DNA from 2 places in the Luedemannella helvata genome. Region 2 is predicted to be linked to the other one. Evidence: predicted binding sites of a transcription regulator. Region 2 holds the regulator's gene; the other holds the start of a gene.

Region 1 (9,777 bases), on a different contig from region 2:
GCGCGGTCGTGGCAGGAGGGCTGGTCGGGGCGCTCATGGTCGCGTTGCCGGCGCGCTCGCCGCCGGGCGGGCCCGCCGCGGGCGCGGCGATGGGCGGCGCGGTGACCGTCGACGCGGCGGTGCTGTGGCCGGGCGCGGCGGCGCGGGGGGTGCAGGCGGGGCCGGCGCAGGCGGCGGCGTCACCCCAGCTCAGGGCCGCGACCGCGAGCACGGCGGCGGCGGACGTCGTGACCGCGATGACGTAGGCGCGGGGAGAACGGTGCATGGGGACGCTCCGGTGCCGGCGCTGGTCACCTCGGTGATCCGGGACTCAGCGACGATCAACGATACGATGTGCGCCGATCTCCGTACAAGGCCCCATTGTGGACATGGCGAAGGGTGCCGGCCATGGCGACCGGCACCCTTTCGCCGAAGGTCAGCGACCCAGGAGCTTCTCGACGGCCGCGTCGATCGTGCCCTCGTCGGGCGACGCGTACGACTTGAGGGTGTCCTTGTTGTAGGTCATGAAGCTCGGGCACCGCGTGGCGGGCGCGTTGACCGTGCCGCCGTCGCCGATCTTCTGGCCGGTCTTGGCGGCGTAGAAGGTCAGCGTGTACCGCGACGACACGTAGTCGACCGTCAGCTTCTTGCCGTCGCTGGCCTTGATGTCGCACTTCTGGCCGACGGTCTCGCTGCCCTCCACGTACGAGACGCAGGCGACGACGCTCACCGTGGTGAAGTCCGCGATCTTGGCGTAGTACTTGGCGGTCGAGTCCAGGAACCGGTGGCTCCAGCTGGTCGGCCGGTCCGGGCGGTTGGAGAAGGCGAACGCCTTGTTGGCGGAGCCGGCGTTGTAGTCGGCCGCGTTGAGGATCGCGCCGCCGTCACACACGTCGGCGAAGTCGCTGGAGTACTTCGCCGTGATCGCGTTGTTGTTGTTCTGCTGGCCGCTGCCGCTCGTGGGCGGCGCGGCCGTGGCCGCCGGCGCGCTGTTCTGCGTCGTCGGGGTGGTGGGCTCGTCCTTGTCGGCGCTGAGATACCAGGCCACGCCGCCTCCGCACAGGAGGAGCAGCAGCACCAGTATGCCGACGAGGAGCCCGATGATGAGGCCCTTGTTGGACTTGGCCGGCGGCTGGCCGCCGGGGAAGTAACCGGGCTGCGCGCTGTAGGGCTGCTGGCCCTGGGTGCCGTAAGCGGGGAAGCCGGCCTGTGTCGGCTGCGCGTAGGGCGAGCCTGGTGCCTGCGGCGCGTAAGGGGATGTCGGCGCCTGCTGCGGCTGCGGCCAGTTGGGATCGGGCTGGCCGGGGTGTTGCGCGTAGGGGTCGCTCACGAGCTGTTCCATTCACCTGATCTACGACTGTTTAAACCGATCGCTTGGCACTGTAGATGCTTCGTGCCAGGGCCGGGGGTGGTAGGACCGTGTTCTCTGTCTCCACTGCTCCCGACGTCGAAACTTTCGATACCGGGTGACGCTCCCGGGTGCGGCAGAAGCGGGGCCAGGCGATGCGACAGTCGGCAATTTTCACGCATTTGTTTGTTATCGATGTGCCTGATCGCGGCCCCGGCAAAGATTTCGCATCGAGGGCTGCCGAAATATATCGACACTAGGCTATCGTGTGGCCCGCGCTTCCTCCGTCCCCACCATCCCGATAAGTACCGAGCGGTGAGTGCTTCCTGCCCGGAAGAAAGGGAGCCCCATGCGACTGGGCCGATTGCCCGCCACCTCGACGCACCGCCGACGGCGCCTGCGGACCGCGTTGTTCGCCAGCGCCGCGCTCGCGGCGTCCGTCCTGGTTCCGCTCGCCGTCACCTCGGCGAGCGCGGCGACCGTCGTGACCGACTTCCATCACGACTTCGAGAGCGGCCAGACCCACGGCTGGGCCGGCAACGGCGTCACGGCTGAGAACGTCGTCGCGGGCGCCGACGCCCACGGTGGCACCGGGGTGCTGTCCGTGCACGACAAGACCGGCTGGGGCGTCGCCGTGCGCGACCTGACCCCCTTTGTGCGGCCGGGCGTCGAGTACACCCTGACCGCCTGGGTGCGGGCCGCCGCCGGCTCAGGCGCGGTCACCATGACGGTCAACGCCGGCAGCGACTACCAGAACTCCGGCTCCTACGAGGTGCCCTTCGACGCCACCGGCTGGACCCGGATCAGCCGTACCTACACGGCGGCGGCCGGACAGGCGCTGCCCAGTCCACTGCAGGTCTATTTCGAACAGAGTGACCCTCTCGTGCCGTACTACGTCGACGACGTGACCCTGACCCATGTGGACTCCGGCGACCCCTCGGGAACCCAGACCGTCTTCGCCCACGACTATGAGGACGGCAGCGCGCAGGGCTGGGGCCCGCGCGGCAGCGTGACCGTCGCGACCAGCACCGAGCAGGCGCACGCCGGTACGCGCAGCCTGAAGACCACCGGACGTACCGCCAACTGGCACGGGCCGGCCATCAACCTGCTCGACAAGGTCGCCGCCGGGACGCAGTACACGTTCACGGCCTATGTCCGGATGGTCGCCGGCTCGGACACCATCGGCGCGACCGTGCAGAAGACCGTCGACGGCACCCAGAGCTGGGACGGGGCCAGCGACCGGGTCACGGCCACCGACACCGGCTGGACGAAGCTGACGGGCACGTGGACCGCCCCGGCGAACGCCACCGAGCTGACCCTCTACGTCGAGGGCGCGGCGGCCACCTCGGAGTACTACCTCGACGACGTGTCGCTGACCTACGAGGGTGAGCCGACCGACCCGCCACTGCCGGCCGGCCTGGAGCGGGTCGACAGCTTCGGCCCCAACCCCGGCAACCTCAACATGTACGTGCATGTGCCCGCCACCCTGCAGGCCAAGGCGCCGATCGTGGTCGCCGCGCACTACTGCACCGGGACGGCGTCCGCCTTCTACACCGGCTCCGGCTTCGGCGTGAAGGAGATCGTGCAGGCGTCCGACCGGCTCGGCTTCATCATGATCTTCCCGGAGGCGACGCGGGACGGGCGCTGCTTCGACAGCGCGAGCCCGCAGTCGCTGCGTCGCGACGGCGGCAGCGACCCGGTCAGCGTGAAGTCCATGGTGGACTACGTGCAGGCCAACTACACCACCGACCCGCAGCGGGTCTTCGTCATGGGCGCGTCCTCCGGCGCGATGCTGACCCAGGTGCTGCTCGGCAACTACCCGGACGTGTTCGCCGCGGGCGTGTCGTTCATGGGCGTACCGCACAGCTGCTTCGCCACCGGCAGCTCGTCGAACCTGTGGAACAGCGACTGCGCGCAGGGCACCGTGGCGAAGACCGGCGAGCAGTGGGGTGACCTGGTCCGGGCCGCGTACCCCGGGTACACCGGGGCGCGCCCGCGCGTGCAGCTGTGGCACGGCACGGAGGACGACATCATCTCGTACAACAACCTGGCCGAGGGCGTGAAGGAGTGGACGAACCTCCACGGCGTCTCCGACCAGCCGGCCGCCAGCCGCACGCTGGAGGGCACCTGGACGCGCAAGCGGTACGGCGGCACGGGCGCGACCCCGCCCGTCGAGGCGATCACGGTCACCGGCAACGGGCACGACCTGCCCCGCCCGGAGATGCACGCGTACGCCCTGGCGTTCTTCGGCCTGGACGCCCCGGTGATCGAGCCGGACCCGGACCCGGAGGGCGGCCCGCAGACGCTGCTCAACCACGGCTTCGAGAACGGCACCACCCAGGGCTGGACCCCGCGCGGGGGGCCGGAGGTGGTCGCGAACAGCACGGCGGTGGCCCACACCGGCACCCACAGCCTGTCGGTGACCGGCCGGACGCAGAGCTGGAACGCGCCCGTGGTCAGCCTGCTCGGCCGGCTCCGGCCGGGCGTCAGCTACCAGGTCGAGGCCTGGGTACGCACGTCGTCGGCGCACCCGACGGCCACCGCCCGGATCACCATGGAGCGGCGCCTGGGCGGCACCCCGACCTACGAGGGCATCTCGGGGGGCACGCCGGTCACCAGCGACGGCTGGACCAAGCTGTCGGGCCGCTACATCCTGGCCGACGACGTGGACTTCCTGACCCTGTACGTCGAGACGGACGGCATCGAGGACTTCTTCATCGACGACGTGAAGATCACCTTCCTGCCGACCCTGCCGATCCAGACCGACATCGCGTCGCTCAAGGATGAGTTCGCCCGCTACTGGCCGCTCACGGGGGCGGCCGTCGAGGTGCCCCAGCTGCTCGGCGACCACGCCACGCTGCTGGCCAAGCACTTCAACTCCGTGACCCCCGGCAACGCGATGAAGTGGGACACCGTGCAGGCCCAGCCGGGCGTGTGGAACTTCGCGCGGGCCGACCGCATCATCGCGCTCGCCGAGGCGAAGGACATGAAGGTGTACGGGCACGTGCTCGCCTGGCACTCCCAGCTGCCCGCCTGGGTGTTCCAGGACGGCGCCGGCAACCCGCTGCCGGTCAACGCCGAGAGCAAGCAGCTCGTGCTCGACCGGCTCGCCGACCACATCCGCGCGCTCGTCGGACGGTACAAGGGCAAGGTCTACGCCTGGGACGCGGTGAACGAGGTCATCTCGGACGCGGCCGACGAGACGTACCGGCAGAGCGACTACTACAAGTACACCGGGCTCGACTTCATCCGGACCGCGTTCCGGGTGGCGCACGAGACGGACCCGGACGCGAAGCTGTGCATCAACGACTACAACACCCAGCTGCCGGACAAGGCGGCGAAGTACCTGGCACTGGTGAAGCAGCTGCTCGCGGAGGGCGTGCCGGTCGACTGCGTCGGGCACCAGATGCACCTGCTCGTCAACGACTCGCCCGCGCAGATCGACAAGGTGCTCGGCCAGTTCCAGGCCCTGGGCCTGCGCCAGCGCATCACCGAGCTCGACATCAGCGTGTACGCCGACCGCTACGACTCGTACGACCCGATCCCGGACTCGGCGATCGCCGCCCAGCGGGCGCAGTACAAGGCGGTGTTCGCGGCCTTCCTCAAGCACGCGGCCGGCATCGACTCGCTGACCTTCTGGGGCCTCGCCGACGACGACACGTGGCTGACCAGTTTCCCGATCAACCACCTCGACACGCCACTGCTGTTCGACGACCGCCTGCAGGCCAAGCCGGTCTTCCATGACGTGGTCGACCTGGCCGGGAACTGGCTGCCCGCCGGGCCGCGCACGGCGACGCTGAGCGCGGACCAGGTCGTGCTGCCCACCAAGGGGGCGGGCTCGTTGACCGTGACCTTGTCGGCCAGCTGGTGCCCGGCCACGGGCAGCAAGGTCGTCGCGGTCGGCGCCAGGGGCACGCTGTCGGCGCCGCTCAGCAAGACCAGGTCCGGTACGTACGCGGCCAAGCTGCCGCTGGGCGGCAAGACCCCGGCCGGCCGGTACGACGTCTACCTGTCGGGCACGGACTGCGTCGGCACCACGTACGCCCCGCCCGCGGCGTCGGCGCGGCTGGCCACGTTCACCGTGCTGAACCCCACGACGGTCAGCCTGGACGTGGTCGCCGAACCGGCCCGCAAGGGCAGGGAACTCGCCGGCCTCGGCGTCCTGCAGCGGCTGTCCGACGGCAAGCTGACCGGCTTCTCGGGCGCCCAGCTCGTGGTCGAGTTCAAGGCCGACGGTGCCACCTCGTACACGCCGGTCACCACCGCGACGACCATCTTCGGCGGCATCTACGCGTTCCAGGCCACCGCGAAGGTCAGCGGCACGTGGCGCGTCCGGTACGCCGGCGACGCCACCCACGCCCCGTCGGACGCGACGGATCACGTGGCGGTGCGCTAGCCGGGTGGGGCCGGCATCCCGTCCGGGTCGCCGGCCCCACCCGCAACGCGCGGCTGCTGGTCCGGGCGGGAGATCGGGGCGGTGACCGCGCGGGTGAGCCGGACCAGGTCGGTGGGGGACAGCTCGACCTGAAGGCCGCGCCGGCCGGCGCTGACGAACACCGTGTCGAACTTCTCCGCCGACTGGTCGATCACCGTGGGCAGGGCCTTGCGTTGGCCGAGCGGGCTGATGCCGCCGCGCACGTAGCCGGTCGTCCGCTCGGCGAGGGCCCGGTCGGCGAGCGTGGCGCGCTTGCCGCCGGCCGCCGCCGCGAGGGCCTTGAGGTCGACCTCGCCGGTGACCGGCACGACGGCGACCGTCAGCGCGCCGTCGACCTCGGCGACCAGTGTCTTGAACACCCGGGCGGGGTCCTGGCCGAGCGCCGCGGCCACCTCGAAGCCGTAGTTCGGCGTCTGCGGGTCCACCTCGTACGGGTGCAGTGTGTGCTTGACCTTCTGCTTCGTCAGCAACGCGGTCGCGGGAGTGCCTTGAGCTGCCACGGTGAGTCAGGCTACCGGTACGGCGCGAGCGATTATCGCCGTCGGCGCCCCCGCCACCCGGGTGAGCAGCAGCGTTCCCGCGCCGCCGCCGGACAGCCGCAGGTCGCGGCGCAGCCGTTCGGGCTCCAGCGCCGAGCCGCGCTTGCGGATCTCCAGGATGCCCAGGCCGTGGGCCCGGACCGCCGCGCGCAGCCGCTTCAACGAGAAGGGCAGCGTCTCCAACACCTCGAACCCCGACGCGTACGGGCTGGGAGCGGCCCCATCCGTGTAGCAGTAGGCGATCGTCGGGTCGGCCAGGCGAGCGCCGATCGTGGCGGCGAACTCCGCGACCAGGTGGGCGCGCACGACCGCGCCGTCGGGGTCGTGCACGAACCGGCCCACTGGCCCGACCGGGGCGAGGGCATCCCCGGAGCCCACGAGCTGGTTCACCGCGCGGTCGCGCGTACTCAGCAGGGTCGCCTTTCGCGGCGCCTGGGCCAGCGGCCCGCACCAGAGCGCGGCCTCGACCACCTCGCCGGCCACGCTGACCCACTCGGCCTCGGCGTGCGCCGGGATCAGCGCGTGGTCGATGCCCGGACCGAGCTTGAGGACGGTCGCGGGGACCCGCTCGGCGAGGCCGGTGACGAAATCCCAGGGCGGAGAGTAGGCGCGGGGGTCGAAGACGCGCCCGCCGCCGGCTCTGCGCCGGGCCGGATCGCAGAACACGCCGTCCACCGTGTCCAGTGGCACGGCGGTCGCGTCCGCGCACGTGACGGTGACCTGGTCGGACAGGCCGAGGGCGGCCACGTTCGCGGCCGCGACGGCGGCGGTGAGCGGGTCGGCGTCGACGGCGCGGACGCGCAGGCCCGCGCGGGCGAAGGCGATCGTGTCCGCGCCGATGCCGCAGCCCAGGTCGGCGACGTGGCGCACGCCGGCGGCGGCGAGGCGCTCGGCCCGGCGGGTGGCCACGGCCGCGCGGGTGGCCTGTTCGAGGCCGGCGCGGGTGAAGAAGAGGCGCGCGGCGTCCGGCCCGAACTTGGCGCCGGCCCGGTGGCGCAGGCCGGCCTGCGTGAGCGCGGTCGAGGCCAGGTCGGCGGGAATGCCGGCGGCGCGCATCGCCGCGGCGGCGGCGAGCGGATCCGGCGGGCTGTCGGCCCACAGCGCCCCGGCTGCGGCGAGGGCGTCGGCTCCCTCGGGGGCGAGCAGCGCGGCGAACCGCGCCGCGGCGTCGGTGGGCTGGGTCACGGCGCTATTGTCGCCGCCGTGCTCACTTCGGTGGGGCGGGCTCCACGACGCAGTCGGGTCCCGGGTACACGAGGCTCTCGTGCCCGTCGGTGAAGCGGACGAGGTACGGCGGACCGCCGTTCTCGCCGCGCACCTCCAGGATCTCGCCGTACTTGTCGTGCGCGCCGACGACCTTGCCGTGGACGTGAAGTCGGTCACCCGTGGCTGCCTTCATAAGCCCGACGATGCCTTATGGGGGCGGATCGTCGCAGGAAAACGGCGCCACGCTGGCACTCTAGTTGACGGAGTGCTAGCGGCGGCATAACCTGCGGGTTAGCACTCTCGCACCGAGGGTGCCAGCTCGCCGGGGCTACCGGCGGGCGTTCGCCCGGCGGTGCCGGCACCCGCGACGACGGGCCGTCAGGCGGTACCTGGTAAGCAGACAAGATACCCCAGGAGGGTATGCCCGTGACTACCGCGACGAAGGTTGCGATCAAGCCGCTCGAGGACCGCATTCTGGTCCAGGCGAACGAGGCTGAGACGACCACGGCGTCGGGTCTTGTGATCCCGGACACCGCCAAGGAGAAGCCGCAGGAGGGCACGGTCATCGCCGTAGGCCCGGGCCGCTTTGACGAGAAGGGCGCCCGCGTCCCGCTCGACGTCAAGGTCGGCGATGTCGTCATCTACTCGAAGTACGGCGGCACCGAGGTCAAGTACGCCGGCGAGGAGTACCTGGTGCTCTCCGCCCGCGACGTCCTCGCGGTCATCGAGAAGTGACCAACCGATAGTGCTGCCGCCCCGGCCCCCGTTCGCGGGGGACCGGGGCGCAACACGTGAAGGGACCGGATACAACATGGCGAAGATCCTGAGCTTCTCCGACGACGCGCGGCACCTGCTGGAGCACGGCGTCAACGCGCTCGCCGACGCGGTCAAGGTCACCCTCGGCCCGCGCGGGCGCAACGTCGTCCTGGACAAGAAGTTCGGCGCCCCCACCATCACCAACGACGGCGTGACGATCGCCAAGGAGATCGACCTCGCCGACCCGTACGAGAACCTCGGCGCGCAGCTGGTCAAGGAGGTGGCGACCAAGACCAACGACGTGGCGGGCGACGGCACCACCACCGCCACCGTGCTGGCCCAGGCGCTCGTCCGCGAGGGCCTGCGCAACGTGGCCGCCGGCGCGGCCCCGGGTTCCCTCAAGCGCGGCATCGACGCGGCCTCCGCCGCGATCGGCGAGGCGCTGCTCGACAAGGCCCGCGAGGTCGCCACCCGCGACGACATCGCGCAGGTCGCCACGGTCTCCGCGCAGGACGCCACCATCGGCGACCTGATCGCCGAGGCCATGGAGAAGGTCGGCCGCGACGGCGTCATCACCGTCGAGGAGGGCTCCACCCTCGCGACGGAGCTCGACGTCACCGAGGGCATGCAGTTCGACAAGGGCTACATCTCCCCGCACTTCGTGACCGACGCTGAGGCCGGCGAGGCCGTCCTCGAGGACGCGTACCTGCTCATCACCACGCAGAAGATCTCCGCCATCGAGGAGCTGCTCCCGCTGCTGGAGAAGGTGCTGCAGGCCGGCAAGCCGCTCATGCTGATCGCCGAGGACGTCGACGGGCAGGCCCTGTCGACCCTCGTGGTCAACTCCATCCGCAAGACCATCAAGGTCGCCGCGGTGAAGGCGCCCGGCTTCGGCGACCGCCGCAAGGCCATGCTGCAGGACATCGCGATCCTCACCGGCGGCGAGGTCGTCGCGCCCGAGCTCGGCTACAAGCTCGACGGCGTGGGCCTTGAGGTGCTCGGCACCGCCCGGCGCGTCGTCGTCACCAAGGACACCACCACGATCGTCGACGGCGGCGGCACCGACGCCGACGTCGCCGCGCGGGTCGCCCAGATCCGCAAGGAGATCGAGGCCTCCGACTCCGACTGGGACAAGGAGAAGCTCAACGAGCGGCTCGCCAAGCTCGCCGGCGGCATCGCCGTCATCAAGGTGGGCGCCGCGACCGAGGTCGAGATGAAGGAGCGCAAGCACCGCATCGAGGACGCGATCTCGGCGACGAAGGCGGCCGTCGAGGAGGGCGTGATCCCGGGCGGCGGCGCCGCTCTGGCGCAGGTCGCCGGTACGCTCGCCGACGGCCTGGGCCGCACCGGCGACGAGGCGACGGGCGTCGCGATCGTCCGCAAGGCGCTCGTCGAGCCGCTGCGCTGGATCGCGCAGAACGCCGGCCACGACGGCTACGTCGTCGTGTCCAAGGTCGCCGACGCCGAGTTCGGGTACGGCCTCAACGCGGCCACCGGCGAGTACGTCGACCTGG
Region 2 (9,777 bases):
AGCAGTCCGCGCTCGTCCGGGGCGATCAACGTGTCCCACACGTCGCCGAACGGCTCGCGTTGCAGGCCAGCGGTGTGCGACAACAGTCGCCGGACGGTCAGCTCGCCGTGCCGGGGCACATCGAGGTGCCGGCCGATCGGGTCGTCGAGCTCGATCAGGCCTTCGTCACGGCACTGCATGACGAGGACGGCCGTGAAGGTCTTCGTCACCGAGCCGATCCGGAACCGGGTGTCCGCGTCGAGCGGCTCGCCCGGCACCCCGCTGTCGCCGACCTGCAACGTCCACAGCGGCCGGTCGCCCCGGTGCACGGCCACCGACAGCGCGGGCACCCGCGCCTGAGCCTGCGTGCGCCGCACGATCCGTGCCAGCCGCCGATTCTCGCCCGTCCCACTCACCCGCGGCAGCCTACCCGCCCCTCTCACGGGCAGGGGTGCGCGCGTCGAAGCCGCGAGGGTGCGCACTCCGGCCGCGGGCCGCCGGGGGCGTCAGCCCGGAGGCCAGGTGAGAGGGCGGCCCGAGAGGACGTGGGCGTGCACGTGGTGAACCGTCTGGCCCGCCGCCGGGCCGGTGTTGAAGACCAGGCGGAAGCCGTCCGTGGCGCCCTCGGCCGCGGCCACCTCGGCCGCCGAGGCGAGCACCTCGGCCGCGAGGTTCGGGTCGGCGCCGACGAGCGCGCCGACCGTCGGGTGGTGGTCGCGGGGGATCACGACGACGTGGCTGGGCGCCTGGGGGTTGATGTCGCGGAACGCCAGCGTCGTCGGGGTCGAGTGGACGACCGTCGCGGGGATCTCGCCAGCGACGATGCGACAGAACAGACAGTCGTTGCTCACACGGCGCATCCTAGGCCGTCCGGGCCGTAACTACGCCCAGCGGCCCAGGCGGGCGCTCAGGACCGCGAGCGCGGCGACACCGGCCGTGGACGTGCGCAGCACCTCGGGCCCGAGCCGGACGGCCCGGGCGCCCGCCGCCTCGAACGCCGCCAGTTCCTCGCTGGCGACGCCGCCCTCCGGACCGATGACGAGCACGACCTCTCCAGCGGCGGGCAGCTCCACCGCCGCGAGGGGCGCGGTTGCCGACTCATGGAGCACCAGGCCGAGCGCGGCCGAGCGCAACCGCGCGGCGAGAACCGTGGTGGACGCCGCCTCGGCCACCACCGGCAGCCACGGGCGGCGGGCCTGTTTGGCGGCCTCCCGCGCGGTGTCGACCCAGCGTTGGCGGGATCGCTCGCCGCGCTCCTCGCGCCACCGGACCACCGAGCGGGCGGCCGCCCACGGGACGATCTCGTCCACGCCCACCTCGGTCATGGCCTGGACGGCCAACTCCCCCCGGTCCCCCTTGGCGATGCCCTGGGCGACGACGAGCCGGACCGCGTGCGGTGGCGCGTACTCCCGAGCGACGACGCGCACCGACAGGGTGCCGCGCCCGACGGCGGTGACGACCGCGGACGCCGTGGCGCCCCGGCCGTCGGCGAGGATCAGCTCCTCGCCGACCCGCAGGCGTTGCACCGTGGCGGCGTGATGGCCCTCGGGCCCGTCCAGCGTGCACAGCTCACCGGACGGGACCTCACTGACCAGGAAGAGCGGCTTGCTCACGCGTGCCCGTTGAACGCGTCCCGGATCGAGGAGAACAGGCCGCCCTTCTGGCGGGAGACCTCGGCGAGCTCCTCGCCGCGCAGCGAGGCGAGTTCGCGCAGGAGGCGCTCCTGCTCCGGGTCGAGCTTCGTGGGCGTCCGCACGTCGAGGTGGACGTGCAGGTCGCCACGGCCGGTGCCGCGCAGGTGGGGCACGCCCCGGGCCCGCAGCCGCATGGAGGCGCCGGGCTGGGTGCCGGCCTTGACGTCGACCGTCTCCTCGCCGTCGAGGGTCTTGATGGTCAAACGGGTGCCGAGCGCCGCGGCGGTCATCGGCAGAGTGACCCGGCAGTGCAGGTCGTCGCCCTTGCGGGAGAAGACGTCGTGCGGGCGCTCGTGGATCTCGACGTAGAGGTCGCCGGCCGGGCCGCCGCCGGGGCCGACCTCCCCCTGGTTGGCCAGGCGGATGCGCATACCGTCCTCGACGCCCGCCGGGATCTTCACGGTGAGCGAGCGGCGGCTGCGCACCCGACCCTCGCCGGCGCACTGCGGGCACGGGTGCGGGATCGTCGTGCCGAACCCCTGGCAGGTGGGGCAGGGGCGGGCGGAGACGACCTGGCCGAGGAAGGTCTTCTGCACCGACTGGATCTCGCCGCGGCCGGCGCACGTCTCGCAGGTCTGCGGGTGGGTGCCGGCGGCCGTGCCGGCGCCGCTGCACGTGGTGCACAGCACGGCCGTGTCCACCGTGATCGGCGCGTCCACCCCGAACGCGGTCTCGTGCAGGTCGAGGTCGAGACGCAGGATCGCGTCCGCACCGGCGCGCGTGCGCGGTCGCGGGCCGCGCGAGCCGCCCCCGCCGAAGAACGCGTCCATGATGTCCTGGAACCCGACGAACGGGCCCGCGCCGCCGGGACCCGGTCCGCCGCCCTGCGGGGCCAGCGGGTCGCCGCCCAGGTCGACGATCTCCCGCTTGCGCGGGTCGGAGAGGACCTCGTACGCGGCGTTGATGTCCTTGAACTTCTCGTGCGCCGCCGGGTCCGGGTTCACATCCGGGTGGTATTCCCTGGCCAGTTTGCGGTACGCCCGCTTGATGTCATCGGGAGACGCCTCGCGCCGCACCCCGAGGATGCCGTAGTAATCCTTGGCCACGTGAGTCCCAAGTCCTCTTCTCGTCAGCTGCCCTCGAGCACGTCGCCAAGGTAGCGGGCGACGGCCCGCACCGTGGCGATGGTGCCCGGGTAGTCCATCCGGGTGGGCCCCAGCACGCCCAGGCCGCCCACCATGGTGTCGCGCGGGCCGTAGCCTGTGGCGACCACCGAGGTGCTGCGCAGGTCAACGATCTCGTTCTCGTCGCCGATGCTCACGTGCGCTGTGGTCTGGCGCACCTGGCCGAACAGCTTGAGAAGGATGACCTCCTCCTCAAGGGCCTCCAGCACGGGTCGCAGGGACCCGGCGAAATCCAGCACGTTGCCCCGGGCGAGGTTCGCGGTGCCCGCGATGGTCACCCGCTCCTCGGCGCGTTCGACGAGCGTTTCGAGCAGTACGGTGGACAGCGACGCCATGGCGCCGCTCAGTTCGGGACGGACCTGCTCGTGGAAACCCTGCACGAGGACGGGCGCCTCGGCGAGGGGACGCCCGACGAGCGCCTCGTTCATGGTGGCACGGAGTTCGACGACGTCGTCGGCGCCGACCGGGCCGGGCACGTCGACGAGCCGCTGCTCGACCCGGCCGGTATCAGTGATCATGACCACCATCAGCCGGGTCGTGGAGATCGAGATCAGTTCCAGGTGGCGGACCCGGCTGCGCGACAGGCTGGGGTACTGCACGATCGCGACCTGGCGGGTCAGCTGCGCGAGCAGCCGGACAGTGCGATGCACCACATCGTCGAGGTCGACCGCCCCGGCCAGGAACCGCTCGATGGCCCGGCGCTCGGCCGGGGTGAGCGGCTTGATGCGGGACAGCTTGTCGACGAACAGGCGGTAGCCCTTGTCCGTGGGGACCCGGCCGGCGCTCGTGTGCGGCTGACGCAGGTAGCCCTCCTCCTCGAGGACCGCCATGTCGTTGCGCACGGTGGCCGGGGAAACGCGCAGGTTGTGCCGCTCGACCAGCGCCCGGCTGCCGACCGGCTCCTGGGTGGCGACATAGTCCTCGACAATGGCGCGGAGCACGTCGAGTTTGCGGTCGTCCAGCGCCATCCCGTCGTCCTCCCCTCTCCTCGCCCGCGTTGGCACTCCGAAACGGTGAGTGCCAGTCTACGTCGCGCTGGCCATGGACCGCGACGCGCGTAGCGTGGCGTGACAGGCACTCACGGTCGCGACACTCAGGGGGCGCGCATACTAGCGCGAAAATCCCGATAGCCCTACGGTGACCCCCATGACTGAGCCTCCCCTCAACCCGCCGCCTCCGCCGCCGCCCGGACCTGGGCTGCCGCCGGCCGGCTACGCCAACAACGATGAGAAGACCTGGGCGCTCGTCGCCCACTTCGGTGGTGCCGCCGGCGCCCTTATCGGCACGGGCTGCGCAGGCTGGATCGCGCCGCTCATCGCGTTGCTCGCCAAGGGCAACGAGTCGCCGGCGGTGCGCCAGCACGCGGTCGCGGCGCTGAACTTCCAGATCCTGGTGTCGATCGTCGGCATCATCGGCTGGATCACGACCTGCATCCTCATCGGTTTCGTGATCTGGCTCGCCGCTATGGCCGTCGGCATCATCTTCGGCGTCCTCGCCGGTCTCAAGGCGAACGAGGGCCAGTTCTACAAGTACCCGATCTCGGTACCGCTGGTGAAGTGACCACGCTCATGACCGGGGTGCCGCGCGGCGCCCCGGTCACGGCAACAGGTCGCGCACGACCGCGTCGGCGAGCAGCCGCCCGCGCAGCGTCAGCACGGCCCGGTCGCCGTCGAGGCGCAGCAGGCCGTCCTCCGCGAGCCGTTCGGCGTCCGCCGGCCGCGTCAGCCTGTCCAGCGGGAGGCCCTCGGCCAACCGCAGCCGCAGCATGACCTCCTCCATGTGCCGCTCGTCAGCGGTGAGCGTCTCCCGGCCCGCCGCCGGCGATAACCCGTCGGCGAGCGCCGCCGCGTAGCGCGCCGGGTGGCGCACGTTCCACCAGCGCACGCCGCCGACGTGGCTGTGCGCGCCGGGCCCGAAGCCCCACCAGTCGCCGCCGCGCCAATAGATCAGGTTGTGCCGGCACTCCTCGCCCCAGTTGGACACCTCGTACCAGGTCAGGCCCGCCGCGCTCAGCGCGGCGTCCGCGGCCAGGTAGCGGTCCGCGGCCACATCGTCGCTCGGCGCGGGCAGCTCACCACGGCGTACCCGCGCCGCGAGGCGCGTGCCGTCCTCGACGATCAGGGAGTACGCCGAGACGTGGTCGACGCCGGCCGCGATCGCGCTGTCGAGGGAGGCGGCGAAGTCCTCGGCGCGCTCCCCCGGCGTTGCGTAGATGAGGTCGAGGTTGACGTGCTCGAACCCCGCCTCGCGCGCCTCGACGGCGGCCCGCGGGGCGCGGCCCGGGGTGTGCTGGCGGTCCAGCACCTTCAGCACGTGCCCGGCGGCCGACTGCATGCCCAGCGAGATGCGGGTGTAGCCGGCGTCACGCAGCAGGCGCAGCGAGGCCGGGCCGACCGACTCCGGGTTCGCCTCGGTCGTGATCTCCGCGTCCGGCGCCAGGCCGAACGTCTTGTCGATCGACTCCACGATCCGGGCCAGGTCGCCGGGCGGCAGCAGGGTGGGCGTCCCGCCGCCCACGAAGATCGTCTGGGCGGGCGGCGCGGCGCCTCCGAGTACCCGCCCCGCCAGCTCGATCTCCCTGGTCAGGGTGTCGACATACGCCGCCTGGCTGGCACCGCCGCCCAGCTCGGCCGCCGTGTACGTGTTGAAGTCGCAGTAGCCACAGCGCGAGGCGCAGAACGGCACATGCACGTAGACGCCGAAGCCGCTCGCGCCGATGCGCCGCGTGGCCGAGTCGGGCAGCGACCCGTCGGGCGGGGCGGGGTCGCCGTCGGGCAGCGTGCTGGGCATGCCTCCCAGTGTGCCGTAGCGTGCGGTGATGACCAGCCCGACCGTGGACCTCACCGTAGACAACGCTGTGGCGACCCTCACGCTCAACAGCCCGGCCAACCGCAACGCGCTGTCGTTCCGGCTCATGGATGAGCTGGCCGCCGCGCTGGCCGCGGCCGTGGCGGACCCGGCCGTACGGGTGATCGTGCTGTCCCACGCCGGCCCGGTGTTCTGCGCCGGGGCCGACCTGCGGGAGACGTCGGCGGCGGTCGCCGCCGGCACGCCGCTGCCGGTGATGCGGGTCGCGGAGCTGCTCGCGGACTTCTGGGAGTGCCCGAAGCCGGTGATCGCCCGGGTCGGCGGTCCGGCGCGGGCCGGCGGGCTGGGCCTGCTGGCCACGGCTGATCTTGTCGTCGCTGCCGAGTCGGCGACGTTCGCGTTCACGGAGGTGCGCCTGGGCGTCGTGCCGGCCGCGATCTCGCCGGTCGTCCTGCCGCGGCTCACCCCGCGCGGCGCCGCCGAGCTCTACCTCACGGCCGAGCCGGTCACGGCCGCCCGGGCCGCGGACTTCGGGCTCGTCACCGCGGTCGTCGGCGGCGACGGGCTGGACGCGGCCGTCGCGGCGTACGCCACCGCGCTGGTGAAGGGGGCGCCCGGCGCGCTCGAGGCGACCAAGCGGCTGTGCCGCGACGGGGCCGGCGCGGTGCTCGGCGAGGGTCCGGCGCCGTCCGCGATGCGCGCGCGCCTCGTGGCGGCCGCCGCCGTGTCCGCCCGCACGTTCGCCGGGGCGGAGGGCCGCGAGGGATTGGCCGCCTTCGCCGACAAGCGACCGCCCACCTGGGGCGTGACACCCGACCGGTGACACGCGCGGGCGCACCCCGCATGATCACCCGCGCCGGCGACACTCGTTAAGGCGAACGTGAGTAGACGAACGATTCGCGGCGCGGTCGTGGCGCTGACCGTCGCGGCCGGTTGCCTGGTGAACGCGCCGACCGCAGCGGCGGGGACGGCCGTCGTGCACTCGGACTTCGAGAGCGGCACGTTCCAGAACTGGGCCGCGCTGTCGAGTCCCACCGTCATCACCAACACCTCCGGCGTGGCGCACAGTGGCAGCCGCAGCCTGCTGGTGTCGGGGCGGTCGGCCATCGCGCACGGGCCCGCCCTCGACGTGACGGGCGCCATCCGGGTCGGCATCCGCTACCAGCTGTCCGTGTGGGTGCGGGCGCTGAGCGTCGCCGCCAACGTCAACGTGACCGTGAGCCAGACCTCGGCGGCGAGCGAGTCGGCCGTGCAGGTCGTCAGCAACGTGACCGTCGGCCCGACCCGCTGGGTGCGGCTGCGGGGGATCTACACGCCCCCGATCGGCTACGACCGGTTCCGGGTGCGCGTCGAGACCGGCAACGGCGTGGAACCGTTCTACATCGACGACTTCGTCCTGACCGTCCTCGAGTCGACGCAGCAGCCGGTCGTCACCGGCCCCGCCAACGGCGCCGCCGTCACCGACCGGCCGACCATCGCGGGCGTCGGCGCGCCGTTCACCACGGTGACGGTCGCGGAGGGCAGCTCCGTGCTGTGCTCGGCCCGGGTCAACGCCTCCGGCGACTGGCGGTGCGTCCCGTCCACCGTGCTGTCCACCGGTACGCACACGGTGACCCCGACGGCGCGCGACGCTATCGGCATCGCGACCGCGGGCCACCCGGTGACCTTCATCGTGAACCAGGCGAGCGCCCCGGCGGCCCCGGCGATGCCCGTGATCGGCTCGCCGCGGATGGGTGCCACGCTGGCCGGCGGGCGGGTGCCCGTCTCGGGTACGGCCCCCGCGTCCACAGTGGTCACCGTCTCCGAGGACGGCCGGGCCCTGTGCACCGCGCAGGCGGGTACGGACGGGGCGTGGAGCTGCACGCCGGGCGGGCCGTTCGGCCCGGGCCGGCACATCCTCTACGCGACCGCCCGCGACTCGTCGGGCCGGCTCAGCGCGGCACGTCCGGTGACCTTCTATGTGGACACGCTCGTGCCGTGGCCGCCGGCCGTGCACTCGCCCGCCCCGGGCGCGATCGTGCTGACCCGGCAGCCGTACGTGTCGGGCGTGGCGGAGCCGGGGGTGACCGTACGGGTGACCATCGACGGCGTCGTCGCCTGCGTCGTCACGGTCGCCGCGAACCGCACGTGGAGCTGCGTGCCCCGCGAGTCGGTGCCGAACGGGCGGCACACGCTGACGGCGACCGCGGTCGACGCGGCCGGCAACTGGAACACGTCACGGATGACGACATTCTTCGTCAACGTGGTGTAGCGCCGCATACTCATGGCCTCCGGTGGCGCGGCCCGGCTAGGGTGGCCACCGGAGGTCAGGCATGCGGCTTCGGTCCGTGGTGGGGGTGCTGGTGGTCCTCGCCGTGATCGCTGGCGTGGGCGCCTTCGTCGTGCTGCGACGCGTCGGCCCGAACCTGCCCGGGCTGCTCCTGGGCCAGGCGTGCAGCGTGCGCGCCGACAGCGGCGCCGTGTCGCTGGACACCGGGCAGATGGCGAACGCGGCGACCATCGCGGCCGTGGGGCTGCGGCGCGGCGTGCCGGAGCGCGCCATCGTGGTCGCGCTGGCCACCGCCCTCCAGGAATCCGAGCTGCGCAACCTCACCCACGGCGACCGTGACTCGCTCGGCCTGTTCCAGCAGCGCCCGAGTCAGGGCTGGGGCTCCGCGGAGCAGGTCCGCGACCCGCGCTACGCGGCCGGCAAGTTCTACACCGCCCTGCTCAAGGTCAAGGGCTGGAAGGACATGCGGGTCACCGAGGCCGCCCAGCGGGTGCAGCGCAGCGCCTATCCCGAGGCGTACCAGAAATGGGCCGACGAGGCGCAGGTGCTCACGGACGCCCTCGCCGGGCACGCGGCCGGGGCGGTGACGTGCCTGCTGTCGGGCCAGCCGGGCAGCCGCGGGCCGGTGGCCGCGGAGCGGCTGAGCGCCGCGATGCGCAAGGACTGGGGCGACAAGCTCACCATCGCCGGCACGGCGAGCACCGGGGTGGAGCTGGCCGCCCCGTCCGACAGGGCGGGCTGGCAACTGGCGCACTGGCTGGTGGCCCACGCGAACGAGCGGGGCGTGCGGGTCGTGCGGTTCGGTACGCGCGAGTGGCGCTCCGACGGGCGGGGCTGGCAGCGCGTCGACGCGGCGGGCGGCGGCGCTGGCGAGCGGGTCGTTGCGGAGGTCTTCGCCCCGGCGTAACCGGCGCCCTACGGCGCGTGAGGCTGGTCACAGCGCCGAGCTATCCGCACGCCTCGCGGGTGACCGCGCGCCGACAACCGCCGTTAGGATCGGCCGGTCACCCCGTTCCGCCCTACCCATTTAAAAGGGGAGGAAATGACCGCTTCATTCGATTATGGCGGCCGCACCGGCTACGAGCCGATCAGCGAAGTCGACCGCAAGGAGTTCCACGAGCAGGGCTTCATGCTGCTCCGGAACGTCCTCACCGAGGACCACCGCGCGGCCCTCGAAGAGGCGGTCGACCGCGTCTACGCGGAGGAGAAGGCGGCCGGCCGCGTCAAGCCCGACGGCACCCTGCACCTGCTCGGCTTCCTGGAGCGCGACGAGCTGTTCGGCCAGCTGCTGACCCACCCCACCACCTTCCCGTACATGTGGGGCCTGGCCGGTTGGAACATCTACTCACACCACAACCACCTCGACGTCACTCCCCCGGCCGCCGAGCCCGAGAAGCCCTACTGGGGCTGGCACCAGGACGGTTACCGGCAGAACTCCGACCCCGAGACGATGGACCCGACCGTCCCCCGGCCGATGTTCTCCCTCAAGGTCGCCTACGTGCTGTCCGACCTGTCGGAAACCGGTCGGGGCGCCACGAAGGTCATCCCGGGCAGCCACCTGTGGAACTCGCTCGACCGGCCGAAGGACCTCACCGTCCACAACCCGGACCCCGAGGGCACGGTCGAGATCACCGCGAACCCCGGCGACGCGTTCATCTTCGACCGCCGCCAGTGGCACTCGCGCTCGACGAACCTGTCGACGATCACCCGCAAGATGCTCTTCGTCGGGTACACGTACCGGTGGATCCGCCCGCTCGACGAACTGCACCCGGACGTCAACGGCGAGTGGTACGCCAACCGGACCCCGGTGCAGCGCCAGCTCATCGGCGAGGGGGGCCACACGGCCAACTTCTGGGGCATCAACTGGGACGGCTACATCGACGAGGAGATCCCCCTGCGCAAG

The links. The regulator HrcA, encoded in region 2, represses chaperone genes, less so after heat shock. The targets are predictions, from matches to a motif close to GGTTNGCACNCTCNNNNNGAGNGTGCNAACC.
Region 1: the regulator HrcA is predicted to act here: its motif matches at 7,797-7,827, upstream of groES (co-chaperone GroES).

The regions. Positions count from the first base shown of each region.
Region 1 is NZ_BAAALS010000001.1:272,684-282,460, reverse strand. Features, by position in the region: gene ABD191_RS01280 (discoidin domain-containing protein) at 1-265, opposite strand, end outside; gene ABD191_RS01275 (hypothetical protein) at 416-1,309, opposite strand; gene ABD191_RS01270 (extracellular catalytic domain type 1 short-chain-length polyhydroxyalkanoate depolymerase) at 1,677-5,723, shown strand; gene ybaK (Cys-tRNA(Pro) deacylase) at 5,720-6,262, opposite strand; gene ABD191_RS01260 (class I SAM-dependent methyltransferase) at 6,269-7,486, opposite strand; gene ABD191_RS01255 (DUF1918 domain-containing protein) at 7,509-7,700, opposite strand; gene groES (co-chaperone GroES) at 7,928-8,242, shown strand; gene groL (chaperonin GroEL) at 8,319-9,777, shown strand, end outside.
Region 2 is NZ_BAAALS010000014.1:47,088-56,864, reverse strand. Features, by position in the region: gene ABD191_RS15590 (serine hydrolase domain-containing protein) at 1-395, opposite strand, end outside; gene ABD191_RS15585 (HIT domain-containing protein) at 486-830, opposite strand; gene ABD191_RS15580 (16S rRNA (uracil(1498)-N(3))-methyltransferase) at 861-1,592, opposite strand; gene dnaJ (molecular chaperone DnaJ) at 1,589-2,719, opposite strand; gene hrcA (heat-inducible transcriptional repressor HrcA) at 2,743-3,765, opposite strand; gene ABD191_RS15565 (DUF4870 domain-containing protein) at 3,944-4,357, shown strand; gene hemW (radical SAM family heme chaperone HemW) at 4,394-5,587, opposite strand; gene ABD191_RS15555 (enoyl-CoA hydratase-related protein) at 5,616-6,428, shown strand; gene ABD191_RS15550 (Ig-like domain-containing protein) at 6,486-7,856, shown strand; gene ABD191_RS15545 (hypothetical protein) at 7,918-8,781, shown strand; gene ABD191_RS15540 (phytanoyl-CoA dioxygenase family protein) at 8,917-9,777, shown strand, end outside.